Regions from separate parts of the Psychrobacillus sp. 05T411 genome, predicted to be linked through region 3. Evidence: riboswitches for the same ligand, from Rfam matches in the RefSeq annotation. Region 3 holds a riboswitch; each other region holds the start of a gene.
What was found. Region 3 has a riboswitch for S-adenosylmethionine ahead of mtnK (S-methyl-5-thioribose kinase). Riboswitches for the same ligand answer to the same signal wherever they lie in the genome.

Region 1 (7,791 bases), on a different contig from region 3:
CATTGCACCCGTCATATTGCTCTCCTCCGAAGTCTTCCGGCGCGAGATTCACATTTTGGATCATTGTCCCCATCGCACCGTCGATAATGAGGATTCTATTTTGAAGTTGCTGCTCAATTAGATGTTTGTACATAGCTGTTTTCTCTCGCTTTCTTACTATCGATTTCATTAATATGTTTGATTAATTCGAGCGACATATCGTATCTGAAAAAAGGTGTAATTATATAAATACCATTGAATAATTCCGCTGCAGTGTCTATTAGTTCTTTGGCAATTTGTATTCCTTCTGCAGTGGCACTTTCTCTATCTTCGCCACATGCACGCATCCTTTCTAACACTTCATCGGATAATTTGATGCCCGGTACTTCATTGTGCAAGAACTCGGAATTTCGAATATTTGTTAGCGGCATAATACCGATGAAAATAGGAGTTGCTAAATGTTTGGTTGCCTCATAAATTTCTTGAATTTTTTCTTTTGTGTAGACAGGTTGCGTGATGAAATAATCGGCACCACATTCGATTTTCTTCTCTAATCGTTTTACAGCACGGTCTAAGACTCGAACATTTGGATTAAAAGCCGCTGCTATAGAGAAGTTTGCCTTCTTTCGAAGCGATTTCCCTGAGAATGAAATACCTTCGTTTAATTGCTTAATTAATTGAATTAATTCCAAACTTGAAACGTCATAAACACTTGTAGCACCCGGGAAGTCACCAATTTTTGTTGGGTCACCTGTTACCGCTAAGATGTCATGAATACCAAGCGCATCCAGCCCCATTAAATGCGATTGGAGGCCAATAAGATTGCGATCGCGACAAGTAATATGTGCAAGCGGTCGAATATTATTTTGTAGCTTTAACATAGATCCCATCGCCATATTGCTAATGCGAGGGGAAGCAAGTGAATTATCCGCCATTGTCACAGCATCAACACCAGCATCGTAGAGTTTACTTGCACCTTCCATAAATGTTGTCGTATCTAGGTGTCGCGGTGTGTCTAGTTCTACAATTATAGTCCGTTCTTTTTGTGCTTTTTCATGAAGAGCCTCGTTGATATTTGGCTCTGCTTCACGAATGATAATCGGCTTTTTAGGAGCAACAACTTTCGCTTTTAATGGGGGTAATTGGCCAATTCTTTTTTTCGCAGCTTCGATATGCTTTGGAGTCGTTCCACAACATCCACCTATCAATCGAACGCCTTCTTCACGGAGAAGCAATGCTGCACGACCAAAATAATCGGCCTCTGATTCGTACACTATGCGACCATCCTCCATATCCAGTAAACTTGCATTCGGAAAAGCTGAAAGGAACGCATTTTTCGGAAGTGTAACTCCCTCTAGTGCTTGTATGGTATGGAAAGGACCTAGACGGCAATTGACTCCAACAACGTCTGCACCTAATACATCAAGTTGTTGTAATGCGTCATTCAGTGATAAACCATTTTGCAATATGCCTGGCTCATGCATGGATACTTGCGCTATGATTGGTGTGTCCGTCAACTTTCTTAAATGAGTAACTGTTGCAGATAATTCTTCAAAATCATAATACGTTTCGAGTAATAGTCCATCCGGATTGCCAGTAAGCAAGTGACTCGCTTGCCCATCAACCATTTGAATAATTTCGGCTAACGTTGCATCACTTTTACGAATGCCCCGTATTCCCCCTATTGTTCCTAGCACAAACTGTCTACCCGGTGCAGCAGCTCGTTTAGCGATTTGAATTGCCGCTTCATTGATTTCCTTCACTTTATTTTCTAAGCCGTATCTGGCCAATTTAATCGCATTTGCGCCGTATGTATTCGTTTGGATAATATCTGCACCTGCTGTGATATAGTCCTGGTGGATCTTCTCGATAATTTCTGGTCTTTCGATGTTTAGTTCCTCATTGCAATAGTCAATTCCATAAGAATATAGCAGCGTCCCCATTGCTCCATCTGCCGTTAACACACTTGTTTGTAGTTTATCTAACAATCCCACTCGCACCCATCCTCTCTACAATAAAAAAAAGCCCACTTTTAAAAAGAAGGCTTTACGAGTATAATAATTCGTCCCTTCTCATCTTTCAGACTATTATATGTCTGCTGGATTTAGCACCTGACCTAAACGGCAGGTTGCTGAAGCTTCACAGGGCCAGTCCCTCAGCTTCTCTTGATAAGAATTAAATATTCAGTTTTTTAGTTAGACATATCGTACCTTTAATAAACTAAAGCGTCAAGTACATTTTAGAATTTTCTTTATATTTAACTGGCGATTTATCGATTTATGCCAATAAAAATAGGACCAAAATTGAATTTTGGCCCTACAATATCATCTAAAATTAAATTCTTGCACCAATTAACGCTGCTGTATCTTTCCCATTTTGAATACAAGCACCGATGCCAACCCCATAATACGAACATCCAGCCAGTACCACATTAGGCATCACAACTGCCATTTTCTCCTTCAAAGATTGAACCGCTTGTCCATGCTCTAAGTGATAATTTGGCATTAAATCATTCCATTTGGTCACTTCGACAACTTGAGGCTTCCCAGTTAATTTCAAGCTCTTTTCGATATCTTGTAAAGCGACTTGAACTAACTCTTCCTCACGCATATCTTTCATCTTTTCAAATGCAGGATTTGTGCTTTTGTAGAACATACGAACAAGCAAATGGCTATTTTCAGATGTATGCTTCCACTTGCGACTTGTCCATGTACACGCATTGCATTTCACATCGCTATTTTCGGAAACGATAAAGCCGGTACCTTCAGCAGGAAGCTGTTCATCCGGAATGTCAAACCCGAGATAAATACTAATGAGAGATGAATTTTTTAGTTTATTAAAATCAGCGTCCAATTCTTCGTCTTGCAATAGACTTTGTGCCACATTATGTGGAGTTGTTAATATAACGTAATCTGCTTCGATTGACTCATGATTAGAAAAGGAAACCTCATATCTATCTTCATTTTTCGCAACTTTCGTTGTGTGTACTCCTTTTAAAATAGTAGCATCGCTTAGCTCTTTTTCTAAGCGATCTATTAATGCAGAAAGGCCATTTTTAAAAGAAATAAACTTTTTATTGGAAGCACTTTGGAATTTTTCTTTATTCGCTTCTAAACCTTTGATAATGCTACCGTATTCATCTTTATAATCTACTAAATAAGGTAATGTGGAAGCCAGTGTTAGCTTATCTAGATTTCCAGAATATACACCTGATAGGACAGGTGCTATTTGTTTTTCCACTAACTCTTTACCTAAGAAATGCTCTAAAAAAGATCCAATCGAGCTATCTTTTGTAAAGCTTTCATTAGGCAACTCAAAATCTTTCAACGCCTCTTCTTTACCTTCTTCAGAAACTAATGTGCTACTTTCTAACGATTCCTCACTCGTTGGTATACCAAATACCGTATCCGCAGGGATGGCGTGCAACTCATTATTCGTATATATATAAGAAATACCTGTTGCATTATAGACAAGTTCGTCTTGTAAATTTAACTCTTCGACTAAAGGCAAAACTCCTGCATTGCGTGCAACAATGGAGTCTGCTCCGGTTTCCATGATAAACTCTCCATTACGGACAGAATGAATTTTTCCCCCTAAATAATCATTCGATTCCACTAAAACTAACTCTATATCTAAGGCTTTTTCTATTTTAAGCTTTTGCAAATAGTGCATAGCAGAAAGTCCTGTAATTCCTCCGCCAATCACAATTACTTTTTTCAAAATGCTCACTCCTTGTCTTAAATCCGGTATTATTCACTACCTCTAGTATAATCATTATATAAAATATGCGGTATGATTTACCTCACTATTCTTTCCCTATTCCATTAGAAATCCGCAATAGTTTTCCATTTCGTCAAATTCACAAAAAAATCCTTCTATCAGCTAGCATTGCTAATAGAAGGATTTTCTCATAATGGACGTATTACTGCACGTACCGGACTTCCATCTGCACCTTGAATCCTAAGAGGCAAGGCTATTAGTTCATAATCACCAGGATCAATATCTAGTAATGATAGATTTTCTAAAATATGCACCCCATGACGATAAAGCGCATGATGAGCTGGCAAGTCTTTACTATTCAAATCATCAACTGAAGGATGGTCGACTCCGATTAAAAAGATACCTTTTTCCTGCAAAAACGCACCTATATTTTCTTTTAATAGGGGAATTTTTGTTGGAAATTGTTCCTCATTAATCGTTTTAGCTGTTTTTAAAAGTAATCGTTCCGCGCCATCGAGATCAAACACTTGCAACTCTTCTCTTCCAATTAACTCTAATCCCGTCACATCCACTACTTTTGCACGTCCAATATAAATATTAATATCGAGCTGTTCAATTGTCGGTGCTTGGTTATCAAAATGAAACGGAGCATCGGCATGCGTCCCTGTATGCACACTCGTTGTGATTCGTCCTATATTAACGGAACCAGTCTGTTCTTTCGTATATGCAAGTTCAAATTGAAATGGCGTATCGCCTGGCCAAGTACCGATTTTATTTGAAAAGGCTTGTGAAATATCTATCCATTTTGTCATTGCCAACCCCCGCTATAAATTCGTTCTCAAATCCCATAATTCAGGGAAAAATCGATGATCCAGCACTTTACGTAAATAATTCACGCCGGATGAACCACCTGTTCCAGTTTTAAAACCAATAATACGTTCCACTGTTTTCATATGGCGGAAGCGCCACTGTTGTAGCCAGTCCTCCACATCTACGAGCTTTTCTGCTAACTGATACAAATTCCAGTACTTATCCACATTTAAATAGACTTCCTTCCAAGCACTCGCAACCGACTTATCTCCACTATACGTTACGGAATAGTCACGCTTCACAACCGCCGGATTCAGCGCAAATCCTGCTTTTGCTAGTGCTTGGATAGACACATCATAAATGCTCGGTGCATGGAACGCTTTTTCTAGCTGCTCATGTAAGGCTGTATCTTGTTCGTAGATTTTCAGAATATGCTTCGTTTTATAGCCCAGTGCAAATTCAATTTGTCGGTACTGGTATGATTGAAATCCAGATGCTTTTCCTAGTGTATCCCGAAACTCTAAATACTCAGCTGGCGTTAATGTTGATAATACATCCCAAGCTTGAATAATCTGTGTTTGGATTTTCGTCACACGAGCGAGCATCTTAAAGGCAGCTTGCATTTTATCATCTGAAATTGCTTGGATAGCATTAGTTAATTCGTGCAATATTAACTTCATCCAAAGCTCGCTTACTTGGTGAATTACAATAAATAACATTTCGTCATGATGGCCCGATAACCGTTTTTGACTCGATAAAATGCTATCAAGCTGCAGATAATCACCGTAAGTCATATCATCTCGAAAATCAGTGTGAATTCCTTTTTCACTTTTCGGATCCGAATTATTCTCTGCCATTTAACCCCTCCTTTTTAAGCAACAACATCTCGCTTATTTTCGAATTTTTTATATGCCTCTTCTTTCATTATTTTCTTTAGAATTTGCACTGTTTTCCATACATCTTCAAAAGAGTTATATAATGCAAGCGGCGCTAAACGAATACCATTTGGAGAACGGAAATCTGGAATGACTTGAAATTCCTTTAATGCTTTACAAATACGTGCTGCTTCTTCATGCACTAAATATATATGACCCCCTCGACGGTTATGTTCTTTTGGACTGGCAATCATAAACTGATGGTCACTCAACTCTTCTTCTATTAGTAATGTCATATAATCCGTTAATTTCAATGATTTATCACGAATGGCATCTATCCCTGCCTCTGCGAATATTTCCAGTGAACCATATAATGGAGCGGCACTTAATATATTTGGCGTCCCGATTTGGTAAGCACTCGCATCAGTTGCGGGTGTCATTTGAATCGAAAGATCAAACTGCTTTTCTTTGTCAGAACCAAACCATCCAGCAAGTCCTGGTTTTTGTCCGAAATGTTTTTGATTCACATATAAGCCTCCAACGGCTCCAGGTCCTCCGTTTAAATGTTTGTAATTACACCAAAAAGCAAAGTCCACATCCCAATCATCTAACTGATGTGGAATAGATCCGATCGAGTGACATAAGTCAAAGCCAATTAAAATATTTCGTTCATGCGCCGCTTTCGTCAACTCTTTTATACTTAAAATTTGACCACTTCTATATAACACGCTCGGCAAAACAATAAGCGCTACATCTTCTTTCATTGCTTCTACTATATCCGCTTCGTTTAGCGTGTCCCCATCACGACTTTTTACTAATTTCATATGCTCCTCAGGATTGTATCCATGCAAAGATAACTGACTACCAATCGCATACAAATCAGAAGGAAAGTTCAACTCATCTGCTAAAATTTTCGTGCGTGCCCCTTCCGGATGATAAAAACTGGCGATTAATTGATGTAAATTCGATGTGGTAGAACCAGTAATAATCACTTCTTGCTTTGAAGCTCCAACAAGTGGCGCACACATTTCACTTAACCTATCGGAGAAATAAAACCATGGATGCTCCCCTTGCGTCCACCCATCGATCCCGTATTTCTTCCATGAATCTAGTAAGATGAGCAGTGACTGTTCCGCTCGTTTTGACAATACCCCTAAAGAATTCCCATCCATATAAATAACATCTGGCTGCACATAAAACTCCTCACGAAATTTTTTTAAAGCATCCAGCTCATCTAATTTCTTTGCATATTCCAACGTTATTTCTCTCTCAATCATCCCTTATCACCATCCACATCGATTATTTTGAAAATTCTTTCTACTGAACTTAATGATATGTTCTATGTTATGTAGTGTCAATTAAACTATGATTAGACTGACGAAAGGAGCTAGTTATGATTTTGATATTGCCCTCAACTTTATTAGTTAGAAAAATATCCCACTCAAAAAAAGAAGCTGTCTCATAGTCCATTTACTAACTAGGAGACAGCCCTCTTTCTTATTAATAACTTGAAAAATATTATGTGGTTGGAATTTCACTAGATGCACTTGGAGTATCGTAAGCAACTAGCATGACCCCAAGTTTCTCTTCCAGTTCATTCAGCTCTTGCAACTGCTCACGATCAAGATCTGCAAATGTGTTATCTTTCATCTAATTACTCATCCTTTCTTTTCAGTTAGTCTGGCCATCAAAAAAGAGATTATACAAAAAAGGAAAAGCATAGTAAGTGCTTTTCCCAGTTACTTATCTTCGAATGTTTTTATACCCTCATTATTAATAGTCGCTTGTTGATAAAGTACCATTAACGATAGAGACTCCGTTGCTGGTCCCAATTCTTGATACGCCCATAGATAGATATTTTTGAGCGTCCTCAGCTGTTCGAATTCCTCCGGATGCTTTTACCTTAACTTGTTCACCAGATACTTCATTCATAATTTGAACAGATTCTTCCGTTGCTCCGCCACTTCCAAATCCTGTTGAAGTTTTCACATAATCAATACCACACTCTCTTGCAATCCACGATACTTTTGATATTTCATCATTTGTTAAATAACATACTTCTAAAATAATCTTAATAGTAAGATCTGGGTATTTTTCTTTAATTTCTAGAAATTGCTTCATTTCGTTTTTCACGCTATGGAAATGGCCATTTTTAACATCACTAATATTAATAACATAATCGATTTCTTCTGCTCCATCCTGCACGGCCAGTTCCATTTCCAATAGTTTAACAGCTGTTTTGTTGGCACCTAATGGGAACCCAATCACCGTGCAAACCTTTACTTTTGTATTAGCTAACAATTCTGCCGAGCGTGATACGTAATGTGGATTTACACAAACGGTAGCAAATTCATATTGTGCCGCCTCTTGACATAGCTTTTCAATCTGTTCATTTGTGGCATCTGCC
Region 2 (7,791 bases), on a different contig from region 3:
GTAAGTTTTGAAGTAAAAAAAGGGGAAACACTTGGTATTGTTGGAGAATCCGGCAGTGGAAAAAGTGTCACTGCAAGATCCATCATGCGGCTTTTACCGTCCCCTCCCTCCTTTATGAAAAATGGAGAAATTGAATTTCTCGGAGAAAGTCTAGTACATAAAACGGAGAAAGAAATGGAGAATATCCGCGGACGCCATATAAGTATGATTTTCCAAGACCCAATGACCTCTCTTAATCCTACTATTCGAATAGGTAAACAAATAGCGGAGAGTTTAATAAAACATCAAAAACTTTCCAAAAAAGAAGCGAAAAAACAAACAATCGAACTATTGAAGCTCGTTGGTATAAAAAACAGTGAAGAACGTTTCAATCAATATCCACATGAGTTCTCTGGGGGCATGCGCCAACGTGCTATGATTGCAATCGCTTTAGCTTGTCGTCCTGCACTTCTCATAGCGGATGAGCCAACGACTGCCCTTGATGTAACCATTCAAGCACAAATATTAAATCTCATGAAAGATATGCAAAAACGTTTTGGCACCTCCATCATTCTTATCACCCATGATTTAGGGGTCGTTGCAGGTATGTGCGACCGTGTAGCTGTCATGAAAGATGGAAAAATTGTGGAAACAGGAACAACAGAAGAAATTTTTGAAAGTCCCAAACATACATACACAAAAAGATTGCTAAATGCTCTTCCTCGCTTGGATGAGAAGAAAAAACCAAAACGCCCTTCTTTACGTTCACATGAAATCGAAGAAGGAAAACCATTACTGGACGTAAAATCGCTGAAACAGCATTTCCAAGTTGGAAAAGGGAATGTACTTAAAGCTGTGGATAATATTAGCTTTTTTATAAAACCAGGAGAAACTTTAGGTTTAGTAGGTGAATCCGGCTCGGGTAAATCAACTACAGGACGTGCTATTTTACGTCTTCATGAACCGACTGACGGAGACATATTATATCAAGGCATGGCTATTAACCGGCTTAACAAAGAGGAAATGACAACAATGCGCCGCCATATGCAAATGATTTTCCAAGATCCATATTCATCCCTTAACCCGCGCTTTAAAGTATTGGATATTATTGGGCAGGCATTAGATATACATCGTTTAAGTAAAAATAAGGAAGAACGCAAAAAGAGAGTGGAAGAATTACTTGTGATGGTAGGATTAGAACCAAGTCATGCGATGCGTTATCCACATGAGTTTTCCGGCGGTCAGCGTCAAAGAATTGGAATTGCCCGGGCACTTGCGGTAGAACCTGATTTTATCGTTTGCGACGAACCCCTTGCCGCGCTAGATGCATCCATTCAATCACAAATAGTTGAATTATTAGAGGATCTTCAACATCGTTTAGGGCTTACTTATCTTTTTATCGCGCATGATTTATCCATGGTTAAGCATATTAGTGATAGAGTTGCGGTGATGTATGCAGGAAAAATCGTAGAGCTTGCGGAAAGCGAAGAATTATATGCCAACCCACAGCATCCATATACGAAGGCATTGTTATCTGCTATTCCAATACCCGATCCGAAAGTCGAAGCAAAGAAAAAGCGGACCCTTATGGAAGAGGATACCGGGAAGGACAAATATCAATTGCAAAACTCAGAACTAGTAGAAGTATCAAAAGATCATTGGGTTGCAATACCGAAAATGTAAGAACTAAATTCACATGCGTCGCTAGTTTCCTCTTTTTCAATGGATCATCGAGAACTAATTTGTGCTTATTATTGGGACACTGCGTGGTAAAAGACCTATTGGGTGACCGCTAGGATTTTCGCTACAGTCGTACGCTTTCCGCCGGGTGAGCGATGAGCCATCCCCGCCGCCCTTAGGCGTACGCCTAAGATGTCTCATTAGCCCACTCATCCGGCAGGAGTCGACGTCTGCAGCGAAAATCAATGGTACTTACTTACTTATCAGTATCTGAAATTAACAATAAATGGTTGAACGAGACAATATCCACTGCGAACGCGACAATAAGGCAGCTGAACACGACAAACCAGTCGAGTAGATGCCGGCCAGGCGTGTTTGACGGGCTTTAAGACATATAATTCCTATAATATGTAAGAATTATAGTTGTCTCACATCGAGTAAAGAGCCATTTTGAGAATTGGTTGCTTTCACGAGTAATTTGGTTGCTCTCGTGTTGATTTAGTTGCTTTCGTAGTAGAACTGGTTGCTCCCAGTCATCGGTTGGTTGCCCTAAGCCATTTATTGGATGCATGCAATGGAAAAACTGGTTGAAATTTTGTTTTTTAACGGGATGGTATGGATAATTGGGCAATTTCCATTGATTTTCGCTGCAGGTGGCGACTCCAACGGGATTAAGTGAGCATGATGAGACTTCACAACGTACGCGCAAGCGGCGGTGAAGGCTCATCGCTCACCCCGTGGAAAGCGTCCGTCCTGCAGCGAAAATCACAGCGGACACTTTATTCAACGCACTACGTCGCAGTGTCCCTAAAAAGTGAATTGAAACACATACGTACAATTCATGTTTTTTCTTGATGAACGAAACCGGTATAAAATAGTTAACTTCACCCGTATAAAATACATCTTGTATTAATTTACTTACCATGGTAAACTAATTGAAATTCAAGATTTTGAAAATTTCATATTTTATTTCTTATCCAGAGAGACGGAGGGATTGGCCCGAAGATGTCTCAGCAACCAGCCAAGTTTAGGTATGGTGCTAACTCCAATAGACGTACTCCGTCTAGAAGATAAGAAGACAAACTTCAATTTTTTTGAGGATTCTCTTCTTACAGGGAATCCTCTTTTTATTTTATTTGAAAAGGATGATTATTCATGACAAAAAAATCTTTAGAAACCGAATTAGTTCAATTAGGAAATCATAGTGACCCGCTGACAGGTGCCGTCAATCCACCTATTCATCTATCAACAGCTTATATACATGCTGGGCTTGGCCAATCTACTGGGTACGACTACACACGTACAAAAAATCCAACGCGCGCAATTTTAGAAGAAGGAATTGCCAAACTAGAAGGCGGAGATGCCGGCTTTGCCTGTGGCTCGGGTATGGCAGCAATCCAGTTAATATTGTCGCTTTTCCGATCTGGAGACGAGCTTATTGCGCCCGATGACCTTTATGGAGGAACATATCGCCTGTTCGATCAATATGCCGACGCTTACAATATTTGCACGTCTTACGCTAAATTTGACTCCGTCGCAGAAGTAGAAGCATTAATAACGAAAAACACAAAAGCAATTTTTATTGAAACGCCTACAAATCCACTTATGCAAGATATTGATATTGCACAATACAGCGTCTTGGCCAAAAAGTATCAATTACTACTGATTGTGGATAATACGTTCTTAACTCCTTATTTACGACGCCCAATAGAACTAGGGGCAGACATTGTGATGCATAGCGCAACGAAATATATTGGTGGGCATAATGATGTGCTGGCTGGTCTTGTTGTAACTAAAGGGAAAACACTTAGCGAAAAATTACTTATAAATCATAATGCAATAGGAGCAGTTCTCTCCCCTTTCGATTCATGGTTATTAATACGCGGTTTAAAAACACTCCACTTACGCATGAAACAGCATGATGCTAATGCGAAGAAAATCGTGGAATTTTTGCGAAATGAAACGGCTATAAAGGATGTTCTTTACCCTGGAATTGGTGGCATGCTTTCGTTCCGCTTACAAAAAAGCGAATGGGTTGGACCTTTTTTAAAAAACCTTCAATTAATCGTTTTCGCGGAAAGTTTGGGTGGTGTCGAAAGCTTTATTACATACCCTGCTACGCAAACGCATGCTGAAATTCCAGAAGATGAACGTATTGCACGAGGTGTGGATAATAGTTTGCTACGCTTCTCAGTTGGAGTGGAAGAAGCAGAAGATATAATTGCGGATTTGAAACAAGTTTTTGCAAAATTAGAAAGGGATGTGATTCATTCATGAGTACTGTTAAAGAAAGTTTAGAAACTAGCTTAATCACTGCTTCCACACGTGGGAATTATGAACAAAAAACAGGTGCAGTAAATGTACCAATCTATTTATCTTCTACGTTCCACCAAGAAAGTTTTGATAGCTTTGGACCATACGACTACAGTAGATCCGGCAACCCGACAAGAGACGCCCTTGAAAAAACGATCGCAGAATTAGAAGGTGGCACAAGAGGTTTTGCTTTTGCTTCTGGGATTGCGGCAATCTCCTCTGCTTTAATGCTTCTTTCTTCTGGCGATCATATCGTTGTAACAGAAGAAGTATATGGAGGCACTTATCGTTTCATCACAGTAGTTTTACCAAGATTCGGCATTGACCATACATTTGCCGATTTTACAAATGCAGCAGCAGTTGAAAAAGCGATTCGTCCAAATACGAAAGTCCTTTATATCGAGACACCTGCAAACCCACGATTAGGTATTACCGATATCGATGCAATTGTGGCACTTGCAAAAGCAAATGATTGTTTGACCTTTCTAGACAACACTTTCATGACCCCTCTTTATCAACGTCCGCTTGATCTAGGTGTGGATATCGTTTTACATAGTGCTACGAAATTTTTATCTGGCCATAGCGATATAATTGCTGGGCTAGCTGTTACAAAAGATGAGGAACTTGGAAATCGATTAGGATTTATCCAAAACTCTTTCGGTGCCATTTTAGGGGCACAAGATTCTTTTTCATTAATTCAAGGCATTAAAACAATGGGGGCACGCTTGACGCAATCAACCGAGTCAGCACAAAAACTTGCGACCTATTTAACTAATCATCCTTTAGTGGAGGAAGTGTTATACCCAGGCTTAGCTACACATCCCGGATACGAGATTCATGCTAAACAATCGAAAAGTCCAGGGGCAGTATTATCTTTCCAACTTCCGGACAGGGAAACAGCGAAAGCTTTTACAGAAAGCCTTCAAATTCCAGTTTTCGCAGTAAGTCTTGGTGGAGTCGAATCCATTCTTTCCTACCCTGCTACCATGTCTCATGCTGCAATACCTAAGGATGAACGTGAAAAAAGAGGAATTACAGATGGCCTTTTAAGGTTCTCTGTTGGTCTGGAGCATGTAGACGATCTAATCGCAGACTTCGACCAAGCACTAGCAATCGCATCTAATATAAAACAGAAAGTAGGAATTTAACATGACAAAACAATTAATCCAAAAAGCACCATTTCGTGCAGATCACGTAGGTAGTTTTTTACGACCAACACGTTTAAAAGAAGCACGTACACAATTTGAAAATAATGAAATTACTGCAAATCAATTAAAACAAATTGAAGACGAAGAAATTACGAAACTTGTTGTCAAACAAAAAGAAGCGGGTCTTCAATCAGTAACTGACGGTGAATTCCGCCGTAAATGGTGGCATTTTGACTTCCTTGGTGGCTTAGATGGCGTCGAATTTTATGAAACAGACAAAGGACTTTCGTTTAAAGGCGTGCAAACTCGTGCACATGGTATTAAAGTAACTGGAAAAATTGGATTTAGCACACACTATATGATCGACCACTTTAAGTTTTTACAAAGTGTGGCTGGTGACGCTGTTGCTAAATTTACTATACCAAGCCCGAATATGCTATACTATCGTGCAACTATTGAAGAAGGTGTTTACAGTAGTGATGCAGAATTATTCGCTGATTTAATCACTGCCTACCAAGGGTTTATCCAAGCATTGTACGATGAAGGCTGTCGTTATTTACAAATCGATGACACGTCATGGGCAACTTCTTTCTCGGAGGAAGGTATTGCTGGACTTAAAGAAAGAGGACTTAGTGTGGAGGAGGCCCTAGAGCTTTCAGCGCGTGCGATAAATGAATCCATTGCGAAAAGACCGGATGATATGCTTGTTACCATGCATATTTGTCGCGGGAATTTCCGTTCTACTTATATTACAAGCGGTAGCTATGAACTTGTGTCGGAAACTATTTTTAACGGCTTAGATGTAGATGGTTTATTCCTAGAGTTTGATGATGAACGCTCTGGTGACTTTGAACCGCTTCGTCATATTAGTCGTCCGGATTTATACATCGTGTTAGGATTGATCACTTCTAAGCACGGAGCACTTGAAAATGCAGATGAAGTGAAGGCAAGAATTGAAGAAGCTACTAAGTATGCCCCACTTGAGCAACTTTGCTTAAGTCCACAATGCGGGTTCTCTTCAACAGAAGAAGGAAATATTTTAACGGAAGAAGAACAATGGGAAAAAATTCGCCATGTGGTACGTATTGCTGAGGATGCTTGGAAATAACTTAACAATCAAAAACGCGAGCAGAAAAGTTGTTTACTTTTCTGCTTGCGTTTATTTGTTTAGTTAGAAGTTAATGCTCCAATTTCTACTTCTCCATAAGCATCAATAGGCGGCATGATCAAATCAAATTAGCTGGAATGTTTGTGCGGTTGATAAACGGGTAAACAATGACTGTACGTTAATATGTGAAGGAGGAATACGATTTGGAAAATATGTATAGACACCAAACAGATGACGTTGTACCAGAAACCGGAGATTATACGTGCGAAGAAGGCATTACGAAAAAACTATATGAAGGCGATAAGTTCCCTTCCTGTCCACAAACTGAAATAGCTACTTATTGGAAACATGCGGAAGGCCATGTCCATAAAACTGGAGAAGTAGTGCCTGAATCCGGCACATATATAGATACGAATGGACATGAAATGCCTTTAGTTAAAGGTGATGTTTTTCTAACTTCTCCAAAAACTGGGGAAGAAATTGAATGGCGACATGCGGAAAAACAGTAGATGATTTGTATAGATCTGAAAAACCTCAGCAGACCAATTACAAATGTACTCGGTCTACTGAGGCTTTTTGTTGAAGTATTGATAATGATTGCGCACTTCTTTTGCTTTATAAAGTGCTTCATCCGCAAAACCCATTAGTTTGTCCGAACTCATAGCATCTTCAGGGTATAATGCAATGCCAATACTGGATGTAGCAATAACTTCCTTCCCGTCGATTACATAGGGCTGGCTAAAATTAGAATGCATGCTCTTCACAATTGCATTAACCTTCTTCTTGTCTATATCTTTCAATAAAATTAGAAACTCATCCCCACCAATTCTTCCAATTATATCTTCCTGGCCAATATTTTCTTTCATCCTTTTGGCGAACTGGATAAGCAATGAATCCCCTTTTCCGTGGCCTAGTGTATCATTCACCTCTTTGAACTTATCCAAATCAATGAATAATAAAGCGAGCATTTCTTTTGTCACTTTCGCTTCTTCTATTTTTTTATCCAACACTTCCATGAATGTACTTCTATTTACTACATCCGTCATTGGATCGTGGGTTGCCATATAAGTTAATTGGTCTTCGTAGTACTTCCTTACAGTAACATCGCGTACAATTGCTTGGATAACCATTTCTCCTTCGAACTTTAACGGTATTGCAATGATTTCGACCCAAATGTTTGTCCCATCCATCCGATTCAAACGTTGGATGGTCGGCTCTATTTTGACCATTTCTTCTTGCCGAAGTAATCGAAACAATTCACTTTCGCTCTCTATGTCCCCTATATCAATGTAATCCAATAAGGATGTTCCTATTATATCTGTGTCTTTTTTTGCCCCCATTATATGAAGCGCTTCAGGGTTAACAAATGTGATTTTGCCACTACTTTGAACGATAATAGCATCCGGGGAATATTCGACTAATGTTCGATAGCAATTTTCAGTTAATCGAAGCTTGCGCTGTGTTTTCTTTTCTTCCGTAATATCTTTGTACATTGCAACTGCCAGTATGTCTTTTTGATTTATCGGTCGGTAGGATGCCAGAATATCTTTTATCTCACCATTC
Region 3 (5,382 bases):
TGGATGATAAAGACTCCATGACCACTTACAATATAACGAACTTCATCGTCCGTATGGATATGTTTGCGTTCAAAATTTTTCAACAGCTCATCTAAGTTTGGATTAGAATCGGATAAGGAAATAATATCGGATGCTTGATAGCCACGTCGTTTTGAAATATCATCAATTTCCGCTTGAAAAGCTTGTAGAATTTCCTCTTTTTCTGCATCGTTAAGATCAAATTTTTCACGAAGATGGACTGGTAATTTTTCAATATCCCAATGTTCATAAACTACTTCTTGGTTTTCTAAAAATGCTGCAACCTCGTTTTGTGCTTCAATTGTTTCATTTGTTCCTTGAATTTTAATAATCGCCATTTCAATCTTCCTCTCTTATTTTGATCTTAGTTGAAGTAATGCTAATTGATACTGAAATAAAAACTCACAAGCTTCTAATAGTTTCTTTGCTTCGAAACCGTCTTTACCCCAAACAGTGATTCCATGATTTCGGATTAATACGGCTCCTTTATCAGCGTGTATATGGGAACTAAATTCTTCTGTCAGCTTGGGAATGTCTGCGTGATTTGGAATAATAGGAATAGAGAGCAACGCATCCTCTTCCCATAAACCAAAAGCTTTAATAAGTTCTTGACCTTGAAAGTCAATTTTCCCATCATCACCGTATATTTCAGAAATGACATTATTTGCGACTGTATGAACATGAAGACTACAGCCAGCAGAGGTTTTGTCATATATGGCACAGTGCAGTAATGTTTCTGCAGATGGTTTTAAATCGGTCTTTTCCACTGGATTTCCGATACCGTTTACTAGTAAGAAGTCTTCCGTTGTTCGCTTCTTTTTATCTTTTCCACTAGCAGTTACTAAAAATTGTAGTGGTTGATCGCTCACTTTTATCGCTAAATTTCCACTAGTTCCCATGAACCAATCTCGTATAGCTAGTTCATCTTTTATGTCTGCTAGTTCATCCCATTTGCTTTGAAGTGCTGTCATATTTCCGCACCTAACTTTGCATCTATAGTATTAATGACATCATGGAAGCTTTCAAACGGTTCATAAGGAATATGAAGTTCTTCGCATTTTTCAATGAGGAAATCCCGTGCAATTACAATGTCTGCTAATTTAGCAGCTTCTAAATCCGTAATAGAATCTCCAATGACAACACTTAACGAATCACTGTCTTTTAGTTTGCGAATAATGGATGGCTTGCAACAACCACAGCCTTGATTTGTACATTGCCCATCACATTCATATGGGAAGTTAATGCGTATCGATTCCCCCGAAAAGTCCGATTCATTGCAATAAATATCTGAAAAAGGCCCGAATGGTTCAAGCATTGGATGCACGAAAAAATCGATTCCTCCACTCACAATGTAGAGGGGGATATTGTTTTGTTTTGTATATGAAACAAATTCAGCAAAACCATCGCGAATTTGTGCTTGCTCTAACAAAAAAGAAATAATTTGCTCTTTCAATGAAGTAGGAAGTAATGCAAACATTTGGGCTACCCCTTCACGAATCGATTGCTTTTGCCCAAGAATATTCTCTTTAATCGGCAAATATTCGGGAGGTGCAAACTTTTTCATAATCGAGATGATATTATCTTTAGTCGTAATAGTGCCATCAAAATCGCAAAAGATGACTAGTTTTTTCAAAGTGATTACCCCCATAATTCAATTGCTGAGTTGAGTTCAACATGCTGTTTTGCCGCTTCTGAAAGTGGAATTCCAGCAAGTACGGCTTCCACAGCTTGTCTGAAGGCAAGGCCTCCGCCAATCGCACCAGCTGGATGTCCATGTACCCCGCCCCCGGCATTGATAATGCTATCAATTCCATAGTCTTGCATTAATAGAGGTACTAAACTAGGGTGAATACCTGCAGAAGGAACTGGGAAAGTTTGTTTTACAGTACTTGCTTTTGTTAGCTCTTCTCCTAAAGAAAGAGCTGCTTTTTTCTCAAGTGCTACACTACCGTAAGGAGAAGGGAATAATGAAAAATCAGCCCCGGCATAGCGTGTTAGTTTGCCAAGTAAAAGAGATGTTGCAACTCCGTAAAATGGGGAAGAAGTGAAAGCACCACTATATGCGGGATGTGCCATAAATGGTAGTTGAATCTCATCGTCTTCTACAAGTTCTTGAAGTACGTCCAGCCCGTATGCATGAACGTTTAGTAGTAAAGCATCTGCTCCAAGTTCTTTCGCTATTTTCGCCTTTTCACGTAGCTGTGAGGTCCGTCCAGATAAATTCACTGCATAAAGCGTTCGATGTCCTGTTTCTTCATACACTTGATCTAACACTTCTTTGGCAGTTGTAATTCGCTTCTCAAAAGGTGTCAATGGATTGTCGAAAAGGATCTCATCGTCTTTTACTAAATCGACTCCTCCAAGTGCCTGATGTCGAAGCTGTTCTGCTAGATAGTTGATATCTCGTCCAATGACGCCTTTGAATATACTCATGATGAGTGGTCGATCATGTACATTTAACAAGTTTCTTATATGCTCGATACCAAATCTTGGCCCAGGAAACTGAGCTAAAAGTTCTGGTGAAAATTCTAAGTCTAATAGTTTTACTTCACCGTCTAATGATAACTTGCCAAAAACGGTCGTTAAAATGGCAGGCAAATCAGCGGAAAAGTTAGCACTAGGATACGCTATTTTTATCTCTGCTCTAATTTGTTCTGGTTTAGATGGATGTAGTACATTTTCAAACTCCGTAATCGATACAACATTCCCTTTATGCTGTTTTAATTGTTGTTGTTCCAATAATGGTAAATCCGTCCACGAACCAATCGTTAAACCTAAAGCAATGCCCTCTGCTTTTTTTTCAAATGATCCTGGATTCCCATACAATTGATAAACAGAAGTTACTCCACTCATGATTTCAATCTCCTTTAAAGTCAAATTCCCTATAAATAAAAAAACCTCTTCAAATAAGAAGAGGTTAAACGTTTAACGACTTCTTATTTCTCAGTCGATCGACTGCAAGAATTAGCACCGTATCCATTGGTTGGACCGGTTGCCGGGTATCATAGGGCTCGTCCCTCCACCTGCTCTAAATAAGAAAAAATATTAAATTAAGATTTCAGTTAATTGTCAAAGTAATAATGATTATTTCATGCAATCGAAGTAATGTCAATATAGTATTTAGATTTTTTATAAAATTAAAAAAGCCGGTTGACATTTCTTTTTCAAATATGCTAGGATTCTAATCAAATAACATTACGTAAAAAATAATAGCACTCTTATCAAGAGCAGGCAGAGGGTAATGGCCCGATGAAGCCCAGCAACCGACCGTAATACCGTTGTGAGACGGGGCGCTTTTTGCGCCGAGATAACAATCTCTTAAGGCACGGTGCTAATTCCATCAGAAAGGAAACTTTCTGAAAGATAAGAGGCGAGAAATCTCTTATTCTACGCCTCTTTCTTTGGAAAGAGGTTTTTATTTTGTGAAGAAAGGTAGAGAAAAATGACAATTGCAACGAAGAAACAATATGAATCTTTAACAGAAGAGCAGGCAATCGTATATGTCAAACAACAAGGTCTATTTTCAAATGAATTGGAATTAGAGTGTAGTGAAATTGGTGATGGTAATTTAAACTATGTTTTTCGCATTCGGGATCCTAAAAGCGGAAAAGGAATCATTATAAAACAAGCATTACCGTATGCAAAAGTAGTTGGTGAAAGTTGGCCACTAACATTAAAGCGTGCACAAATTGAAGCCAATGCATTAAAAAAACACGGGCAATTTGCGGCAGGGCTAGTACCTGAAGTATATGTAATGGATGAAGACTTGGCGATTACAGTGATGGAAGACTTATCCCATTTGACTATTGCAAGAGAAGGATTGATCCGTTTGGAATCCTATCCGAAGTTAGCGACTGATATTGGGGAATATCTTGCACAAACCTTATTTCATACGTCTGATTTTGCATTACATCCTTTTGAAAAAAAGAAACTAGTTTCAGAGTTTTCCAATCCCGAGCTATGTAAAATTACAGAAGATCTAATTTTCACGGATCCATTTTTTGATCTTGAAACAAATGATTTTGAACCTTCGTTGCGAGTAGATGTAGAAGCTATTTGGAGTAATGAGCTTTTAAAATTGGAAGTCGCGAAATTGAAGAAAAGCTTTTTAACCGAAGCGGAAGCATTACTCCATGGAGATTTGCATACAGGGAGTATTTTTGCGAGTGAAACCGAAACGAAAGTAATTGATCCGGAGTTTGCTTTTTATGGACCAATTGGCTTTGATGTTGGACTATTTCTAGCTAACCTAATCTTTCAAACGATTACAAGAGAAGGGGAGGAGCGAGTTGTAATCCTTCACCATATCGAAAAGACATGGGAAGTATTTTCGTCTAAGTTTTCGGAACTTTGGCAAAAAGAGGCGGTTGAATCATATAAAGATACGCAAGGATTTGAAGCATATGTACTGGATAAAGTGTTCCAAGATACACTGGGCTTTGCTGGTTGCGAATTAATTCGACGTACAATCGGTTTAGCGCATGTGAAAGACTTGGATGGAATCGTAGACGACGCACAAAGAATTTTGGCGAAGAAACAAGCTTTACATTTAGGAGAATTATTTATCTTAAAGCGTAAAGAAATTAGTTCAATCCAGGCAGTAATCGACTTACTAGAGGAGTTGCAAAAATGAGTATTCCGTTATCAATCAAATGGAACAACCAGCGGCTCGAAATACTGGACCAACAGAAACTACCACTTGAGGTGGAATATGTAACACTGGAAACACTGGAAGATGTGTATGATGCCATCATTACGTTAAAAGTACGTGGAGCTCCGGCAATCGGCATTACTGCTTCCTATGGGTTAGCAGCAGCGGCACAGTATTACGAAACAAATTCTTTAGAAGAATTCCATCAATTATTAAGTAAAGATACGCTATATTTAGCAGAATCTAGACCAACAGCCGTCAATTTAGTGTGGGCTTTAGAGCGTTTACGTGGTGCAGTAGAGCAGGCAGAAACTGTGCAAGAAGCGAAGAAGCAGTTGTTAGAAGAAGCGGATAATATATACGAGGAGGATGAGGCATCTTGCCGTGCTATTGGTGAATATGCTTTATCTTTACTTGAAGACTATACAAAAGTCATGACTATTTGTAACGCTGGCACCATTGCCACTGCCAAATATGGGACTGCATTAGCACCATTCCATTTAGGCAGTGAAAAAGGGAAGCAGTTCCAAGTATTCGCTTGTGAAACGAGGCCTGTATTTCAAGGAGCACGACTTACTGTATGGGAGCTTCAGCAATCAGGAGTAGATGTCACCCTGATTACAGATAGTATGGCTGCACATACGATAGGGGCAAAAGGGATTGAAGCAATTATTGTTGGGGCAGATCGTGTGGCTGCAAATGGTGACACGGCC

Region 1: another riboswitch for S-adenosylmethionine. It lies ahead of AC1DFT_RS04385 (bifunctional homocysteine S-methyltransferase/methylenetetrahydrofolate reductase); the one in region 3 lies ahead of mtnK (S-methyl-5-thioribose kinase).
Region 2: another riboswitch for S-adenosylmethionine. It lies ahead of AC1DFT_RS06155 (methionine biosynthesis PLP-dependent protein); the one in region 3 lies ahead of mtnK (S-methyl-5-thioribose kinase).

What each region holds. Positions count from the first base shown of each region.
Region 1 covers NZ_JBFTLO010000004.1:37,212-45,002, forward strand. Annotated here, with positions in the region: gene metH (methionine synthase) at 1-133, opposite strand, end outside; gene AC1DFT_RS04385 (bifunctional homocysteine S-methyltransferase/methylenetetrahydrofolate reductase) at 114-1,973, opposite strand; SAM riboswitch class I at 2,049-2,154, opposite strand; gene AC1DFT_RS04390 (protoporphyrinogen oxidase) at 2,314-3,699, opposite strand; gene kynB (arylformamidase) at 3,888-4,517, opposite strand; gene kynA (tryptophan 2,3-dioxygenase) at 4,524-5,366, opposite strand; gene kynU (kynureninase) at 5,381-6,661, opposite strand; gene AC1DFT_RS04410 (hypothetical protein) at 6,903-7,034, opposite strand; gene deoC (deoxyribose-phosphate aldolase) at 7,158-7,791, opposite strand, start outside.
Region 2 covers NZ_JBFTLO010000006.1:15,041-22,831, forward strand. Annotated here, with positions in the region: gene AC1DFT_RS06150 (ABC transporter ATP-binding protein) at 1-1,662, shown strand, start outside; SAM riboswitch class I at 2,630-2,736, shown strand; gene AC1DFT_RS06155 (methionine biosynthesis PLP-dependent protein) at 2,815-3,936, shown strand; gene metC (cystathionine beta-lyase) at 3,933-5,120, shown strand; gene AC1DFT_RS06165 (5-methyltetrahydropteroyltriglutamate--homocysteine S-methyltransferase) at 5,122-6,228, shown strand; gene AC1DFT_RS06170 (hypothetical protein) at 6,432-6,737, shown strand; gene AC1DFT_RS06175 (diguanylate cyclase domain-containing protein) at 6,792-7,791, opposite strand, start outside.
Region 3 covers NZ_JBFTLO010000038.1:6,456-11,837, reverse strand. Annotated here, with positions in the region: gene AC1DFT_RS18890 (1,2-dihydroxy-3-keto-5-methylthiopentene dioxygenase) at 1-356, opposite strand, end outside; gene AC1DFT_RS18885 (methylthioribulose 1-phosphate dehydratase) at 372-989, opposite strand; gene AC1DFT_RS18880 (2-hydroxy-3-keto-5-methylthiopentenyl-1-phosphate phosphatase) at 986-1,651, opposite strand; gene AC1DFT_RS18875 (2,3-diketo-5-methylthiopentyl-1-phosphate enolase) at 1,657-2,871, opposite strand; SAM riboswitch class I at 2,952-3,057, opposite strand; SAM riboswitch class I at 3,234-3,388, shown strand; gene mtnK (S-methyl-5-thioribose kinase) at 3,461-4,651, shown strand; gene mtnA (S-methyl-5-thioribose-1-phosphate isomerase) at 4,648-5,382, shown strand, end outside.